2 regions of the Streptomyces sp. NPDC033845 genome follow, and region 1 is predicted to be linked to the other one. Evidence: riboswitches for the same ligand, from Rfam matches in the RefSeq annotation. Region 1 holds a riboswitch; the other holds the start of a gene.
What was found. Region 1 has a riboswitch for glycine ahead of gcvT (glycine cleavage system aminomethyltransferase GcvT). Riboswitches for the same ligand answer to the same signal wherever they lie in the genome.

Region 1 (3,399 bases):
CGCGGAACTCCTCGGCGGCGGCGGTCAGGAAGTCCACCGGGTCGTCCTGCCAGTCCGGCTCGAAGAGCCGGACCCGGCCGCCGGAGGCCGGGCCGTCGAGTTCGCTGCCGCCGGACCGGCACAGTTCGGCCACGGCGGGCGGCGGCAGCGGGACGCCGACGGCGCCCTCCGGGTTCACGGCGACCCCGATCTGCGGGGGGAGCCCGCGGGCGAACTCCACGGCGGGGACCACGGCGAAGTCCATGCCGGGGCCGACGCAGGCCAGGAACTGGGCCTCGGAGCTGTAGACCGGGACGTAGGCGTCGCCGCCGATCTCCATGGTGGGCAGCCGGAGGGAGGCGCTGTCGGGGGCGCCGCCCTCGGGCAGCGGGACCCAGAGCTCGCTGCGGGCCAGTGTCCGGAGGATGCGGCCGCCGGCCTCGGGGTGGCCGAGGAAGGCGCCGAGCACCCGCTCCAGCTCGTTGGCGGGCCAGCCGTTGCCCTGCATCTCGCACGTCTCCTTAGGTGTTCTGCGCCGCGTGTCCGCGCGCTGCGCCGCGTTTCCGCGCGTCCGCGATCTCCGCGCGCGTGTCCGCGTACCCGCGTCCGCGCCCGAGCGTAGTGGGGGCTATCGGCCGAAGGTGATCCGGGTCAGCCGGTTGGCGGCGGGCCGGTCCAGCAGGGTGGCCGTGGTGCAGCCGGCCGGGAGCCGCCCGGCCTCGGCCCCGCGCAGCAGCCGGGTCACGGCGGCCCGGTGCCGGGCGAAGGCGTAGGCCGAGACCCCGCGGCCGCGGGCCGCCTGCCCGGACAGGGCCTCCGCCGGGCTGGCGTCCAGCAGCAGCAGGTGCAGGGCCCGGCCGCGGCGGCGGGCGGCGCGGGCCAGCAGGCCGCGGACCCAGCTCTGGGTGCCGCAGTCGTGGACCACCACCGAGCGGCCGGACCGCAGGGCCCGCGCCAGCCCGGCGTAGTGCGCCACCCGGACCAGCGGGCGGTAGACGGCGTACGGCAGCCGGGCGGGCATCATCGCCTCCCAGCGCTCGCGGACGTCCTGGGAGTCGATCCCGCCGTCCTCGACGGTCCGCTTGATCAGGGTGCTCTTGCCGCCGCCGGGCAGGCCGGAGACCACCACGACGTCCCCGTCGGCGAACCGCAGCTCCGCCGGAGGGCGGCCGCCGCCGCGCAGGTCGCGCACGTATCCGGGGACGGCGCCCTCGACGGCGGCCGCCGCGCCCGCCAAGCCCGCCACGGCCGGCCGGAGCGCCTCGGGGCCGCGCGCGCCCGGCTGCGCCGGGACCGCCGCCACCGCCGCAGCCGGTCCCCCGACCCCGCCGCGTCCGCCCAATCCGCTCAGCCCGCCCAGCCCGCTCGATCCATCAGGTCCGTCCGGTCTCCGCACAGTGATCGCCTCCCCCGCCTCGGGTCACCAGGACCCTTCCCACCGAGTGTAAAGAGACGGTAATCCGGTGGACATGGTTCCGGTCCGGGACGGGCCGGAACCACCGTCCGACCGGTCGGCTTTCGGGCCCGCCCGCCCATCTGCCCCCGGGCCGTGCAATGATGTGCGCCATCTGGACACCAACTGCATACCGGCCGCTTGAATCCGCGCGGGAGAGTCCCGGAAGCCGTCGCCGTGCGACGGACCGGGCGCCGAAGGAGCAAGAACTCCCTTGAATCTCTCAGGCCCCGTACCGCGTGGATGAGGCAGATCTGAAAAGCGAGCCGCCCGCGGCGGCTCCACCCAAGGTGCAAGCCGAGATCCGTTCCCCACACCGGCATGATCCGTCATGTTCAGGAACTCTCGGCGAACCTCTCAGGTTCCGATGACAGATGGGGAGGATCGTCCTCGCCATGCCTTTGTCGACGCCCTGGGACCTGGGAGCCGTACCCATGAGCAATGCCCCCCGCCTGACCGCCCTCGATGCGCTGCACCGCTCGCTCGGTGCGACCATGACCGACTTCGCGGGCTGGGACATGCCGCTGCGCTACGGCAGCGAGCGCGACGAGCACAACGCCGTCCGCACCCGGGCCGGTCTGTTCGACCTGTCCCACATGGGCGAGATCACCCTGACCGGCCCGGAGGCCGTGAAGGTCCTCGACTACGCGCTGGTCGGCAACATCTCCACGGTCGGCGTCGGCCGCGCCCGCTACACGCACATCTGCGTGGAGGACGGCGGCATCCTCGACGACCTGATCGTCTACCGCCTCGGCGAGACCGAGTTCATGGTGGTGGCGAACGCCTCCAACGCCCAGGTGGTGCTGGACGCGATCACCGAGCGCGCCGCCGGGTTCGACGCCGAGGTCCGCGACGACCGCGACGCGTACGCGCTGATCGCGGTGCAGGGCCCGGAGTCCCCCGGCATCCTGAAGTCGCTGACCGACGCCGATCTGGACGGTCTGAAGTACTACGCCGGGCTGCCCGGCACGGTGGCCGGGGTGCCCGCGCTGATCGCCCGCACCGGCTACACCGGCGAGGACGGCTTCGAGCTGTTCGTGAAGCCGGAGCACGCCGTGGAGCTGTGGCAGGCGCTGACCGAGGCCGGTCAGGGCGTGGGCCTGGTGCCGGCGGGCCTGTCCTGCCGCGACACCCTGCGCCTGGAGGCGGGCATGCCGCTGTACGGGCACGAGCTGACCACCGACCTGACGCCGTTCGACGCGGGTCTGGGCCGGGTCGTGAAGTTCGAGAAGGAGGGCGACTTCGTGGGCCGGGCCGCCCTGGAGGCCGCCGCCGAGCGGGCCGCCTCGCAGGCCCCCCGCAAGCTGGTCGGCCTGATCGCCGAGGGCCGCCGGGTGCCGCGCGCCGGGTTCCCCGTGGTGGCCGACGGCAAGGTCATCGGCGAGGTCACCTCCGGTGCGCCCTCCCCCACCCTGGGCAAGCCGATCGCCATGGCGTACGTGGACGCCTCGCACGCCGCGCCCGGCACCTCCGGCGTCGGCGTGGACATTCGCGGTACCCATGAGCCGTACGAGGTCGTGGCGCTGCCGTTCTACAAGCGGCAGAAGTGACGGTTCCCCGTACCGGGACCCGTCTCACCATTCAAGACCAACGTTCATCCGCACTCGCCCCATCCAGGAGAATCAGGCCATGAGCAACCCCACGCAGCTGCGATACACCAAGGAACACGAGTGGGTCACCGCGGTCGACGCGGACGGCGTCGCCACGGTCGGCATCACCGAGTTCGCGGCCAACGCGCTCGGTGACGTCGTCTTCGCCCAGCTGCCCGAGGTGGGTGACACCGTCACCGCCGGGGAGACCTGCGGCGAGCTGGAGTCGACCAAGTCGGTCAGCGACCTGTACGCCCCCGTGACCGGTGAGATCGTCGAGGCCAACCAGGACGTCGTGGACGACCCCGCGCTGGTCAACACCGCCCCGTTCGAGGGTGGCTGGCTGTTCAAGGTGAAGATCACGGACGAGCCGGCCGA
Region 2 (3,399 bases), on a different contig from region 1:
GAGCGGGACGCCAAATCGGTGTCCGTGGAGGACACCTTCGACGTGGACCTGCACGACCGGGTCCGGATCCGGACCGAGGTCCAGCGGCTGGCCGACCGCTGTGTGGGGCGGCTGCGCGGTTCGGGGCACTCCGGCCGGACCATCGTGCTGAAGGTCCGGCGCTACGACTTCTCCACGCTGACCCGCTCGGAGACGCTGCGCGGGCCCACGGACGACCCGGCCGTGGTCCGGGAGGCGGCCGACCGGCTGCTGGCCGGGGTGGACACCACCGGCGGGGTGCGGCTGCTGGGGGTCGGGGTGTCGGGGCTCGCGGACTACACCCAGGAGGACCTCTTCGCGCAGAGCGGGGCCACTGGGCCGGACGGGGTGCCCGCCGCCCCGGGGGAGCCGGAACCCGTACCGCAGGAGCCTGCCGGGCCGGGCGCCGAGCCGGAGCCCGAAGCCCCGCAGGAGCGGCACTGGGCGGCCGGAAGTGACGTACGGCACGCGCTGTACGGGGCGGGGTGGGTCCAGGGCAGCGGGGTGGGCCGGGTCACCGTGCGGTTCGAACAGCCCTGGTCGGCGCCCGGGCGGGTGCGGACCTTCCGGGTCGAGGACCCGGAGCTGGAGCCCGCCGAACCGCTCCCGCTGCGCGAGCCCGTCGACCCGCCCTGACCTGACACAGGGCGCGGATCAGGGCCGGTTCAGCCGGCCGGGTCCTCCTCGCCCGCCAGCCGGCCGAAGTCCTGCCGGAAGTCGCTGGGCAGGGCCACGTCCAGTCCGTAGTGGTGGTAGAGCTGGAGCTCCTGTTCCGGGGAGAGGTGGCGGCCGACCCCGAAGTCCGGGGCGTCCTTGATCAACGAGCGTTCGAACGGCACCCGCAAGGCGTCGTTGACCAGCTCACTCGGCTCCAGCGGGACGAAGGCGTCCCGCCCGAACAGACCCGTGCGCACCGCCGCCCACTCGGGGATTCCGGTGGCATCGTCCAGATACACCTCGTCTACGGTGCCGATCTTCACGCCGTTCCGGTCGAACGCCTTGCGGCCGATCAGGCTGCGCGGATCGATGTCGGTCTGCACGGTCCCTCCAAATGGTCGCAACTCCTCCGTAAGCACAACGAAAGTGCATTTCCGGGGGGAGGGCCAGTCGAGGGAGGCCGGAAGGCCCCGGATCCTCGCTGGTAGGCTGGGTGACGGCTGCTGACCCTGTGCGGGAGAGTCCTCCGAGCGAGCACGACGGAGGCGCCGAAGGAGCAAATCCTCCCCGGAATCTCTCAGGCAGACGTACCGCACGGACGAGGCCACTCTGGAAAGCAGGGCTGGGCGTCGGGACCGCAGTGCCGGCACTCGTCCTCACCGACGGTGAAAGTCGTCCGACCCGGGAGAACCCCGGGCGAGCCGGCGAAGCTCTCAGGTTGAGATGACAGAGGGGGAGGCCGTCCGGGCGTCCTCAGTGGCGCCCAATCAGGTCGTGCAGACCAGGAGGCCTCCGTACATGACCGCCAACCGCATTCCGCTCTCCCAGCTGGAGCGTGGCATCCCCTTCGAGCAGCGTCACATCGGCCCGGACGCCGAGGCGCAGGCCAAGATGCTCGCCCAGGTCGGCTACGGCTCCCTCGATGAGCTGACCGCCGCCGCGGTACCGGATGTGATCAAGAGCGCCGAAGCCCTGAACCTGCCCTCGGCCCGGACCGAGGCCGAGGTGCTGGCCGAGCTGCGCTCGCTCGCGGACCGCAACCAGGTGCTCTCCTCCATGATCGGTCTCGGCTACTACGGGACCTTCACCCCGCCGGTGATCCTGCGCAACGTCATGGAGAACCCGGCCTGGTACACGGCCTACACGCCCTACCAGCCGGAGATCTCCCAGGGCCGCCTCGAAGCCCTGCTGAACTTCCAGACCGTGGTCGCCGAGCTGACCGGGCTGCCCACCTCCGGCGCCTCCCTGCTCGACGAGGGCACCGCGGCCGCCGAGGCGATGACCCTGGCCCGCCGCGTGGGCAAGGTCAAGGGCGGGGTCTTCCTGGTCGACGCCGACACCCTGCCGCAGACCATCGCGGTGATCGAGACCCGCGCCGAGCCCCTCGGCATCGAGGTCGTGGTCGCCGACCTGTCCGAGGGCATCCCGGCCGAGATCGCCGAGCGCGGCGTCTTCGGCGTGGTCCTCCAGTACCCGGGCGCCTCCGGCGCGGTCCGCGACATCAAGGCCGTCATCGACCAGGCGCACGGCATCGGCGCCATCGTCACCGTCGCCGCCGACCTGCTGGCCCTCACCCTGCTGGCCTCCCCCGGCTCCCTCGGCGCCGACATCGCCGTCGGCACCACCCAGCGCTTCGGCGTCCCGATGGGCTTCGGCGGTCCGCACGCCGGCTACATGGCCGTCCAGCAGCAGCACGCCCGCTCGCTGCCCGGCCGCCTGGTCGGCGTCTCCGTGGACGCCGACGGCAACAAGGCCTACCGGCTGGCCCTGCAGACCCGCGAGCAGCACATCCGCCGCGAGAAGGCCACCAGCAACATCTGCACCGCGCAGGTGCTGCTCGCCGTCATGGCCGGCATGTACGCCGTCTACCACGGCCCCGAGGGCCTGAAGACGATCGCCCACCGCACCCACCGCTACGCCTCGGTGCTGGCCGCCGGTCTGACCGCCGGCGGGGTCGAGCTGGTGCACGGCTCCTTCTTCGACACGATCACCGCCAAGGTGCCCGGCAAGGCCGCCGAGGTCGTCGCCGCCGCCCGCGAGGCCGGGGTCAATCTGTTCCAGGTGGACGCCGACCAGGTCTCCGCCGCCTGTGACGAGACCACCAGCCGCGCCGACCTGGCCGCGGTCTGGGGCGCCTTCGGGGTGACCGGCGACGTGGAGGCCCTGGACGCCGCCACCGCCGACGCGCTGCCCGAGGGCCTGCTGCGCTCGGACGCGTACCTGACCCACCCGGTCTTCCACCAGCACCGCTCCGAGACCGCGATGCTGCGCTACCTGCGCAAGCTCTCGGACAAGGACTACGCGCTGGACCGCGGCATGATCCCGCTGGGCTCCTGCACCATGAAGCTCAACGCGACCACCGAGATGGAGTCGGTCACCTGGCCCGAGTTCGGCCAGCTGCACCCGTTCGCCCCCATCGAGCAGGCCCAGGGCTACGCCACGCTGATCACCGAGCTGGAGGAACGTCTCTGCGAGGTCACCGGCTACGACAAGGTCTCCCTCCAGCCGAACGCCGGCTCCCAGGGTGAGCTGGCCGGCCTGCTCGCGGTCCGCGCCTACCACCGCGCCAACGGCGACGAGCAGCGCACCATCTGTCTGATCCCGTCCTCCGCGCACGGCACCAACGCGGCCAGCGCCGTGATGGCCGGCATGAAGGTGGTCGTGGTCAAGACCGCCGACGACGGCGAGGTCGACATCGACGACCTGCGGGCCAAGATCGAGCAG

Region 2: linked by a shared signal. The riboswitch ahead of gcvP (aminomethyl-transferring glycine dehydrogenase) and the one ahead of gcvT (glycine cleavage system aminomethyltransferase GcvT) in region 1 are both predicted to bind glycine.

Annotation. Positions count from the first base shown of each region.
Region 1 covers NZ_JBVIRI010000003.1:85,113-88,511, forward strand. The annotation lists gene ACZ50K_RS07430 (enhanced serine sensitivity protein SseB) at 1-487, opposite strand, end outside; gene ACZ50K_RS07435 (AAA family ATPase) at 608-1,225, opposite strand; glycine riboswitch at 1,575-1,680, shown strand; gene gcvT (glycine cleavage system aminomethyltransferase GcvT) at 1,867-2,982, shown strand; gene gcvH (glycine cleavage system protein GcvH) at 3,062-3,399, shown strand, end outside.
Region 2 covers NZ_JBVIRI010000002.1:9,578-12,976, forward strand. The annotation lists gene ACZ50K_RS04170 (DNA polymerase IV) at 1-654, shown strand, start outside; gene ACZ50K_RS04175 (PRC-barrel domain-containing protein) at 684-1,058, opposite strand; glycine riboswitch at 1,180-1,278, shown strand; gene gcvP (aminomethyl-transferring glycine dehydrogenase) at 1,474-3,399, shown strand, end outside.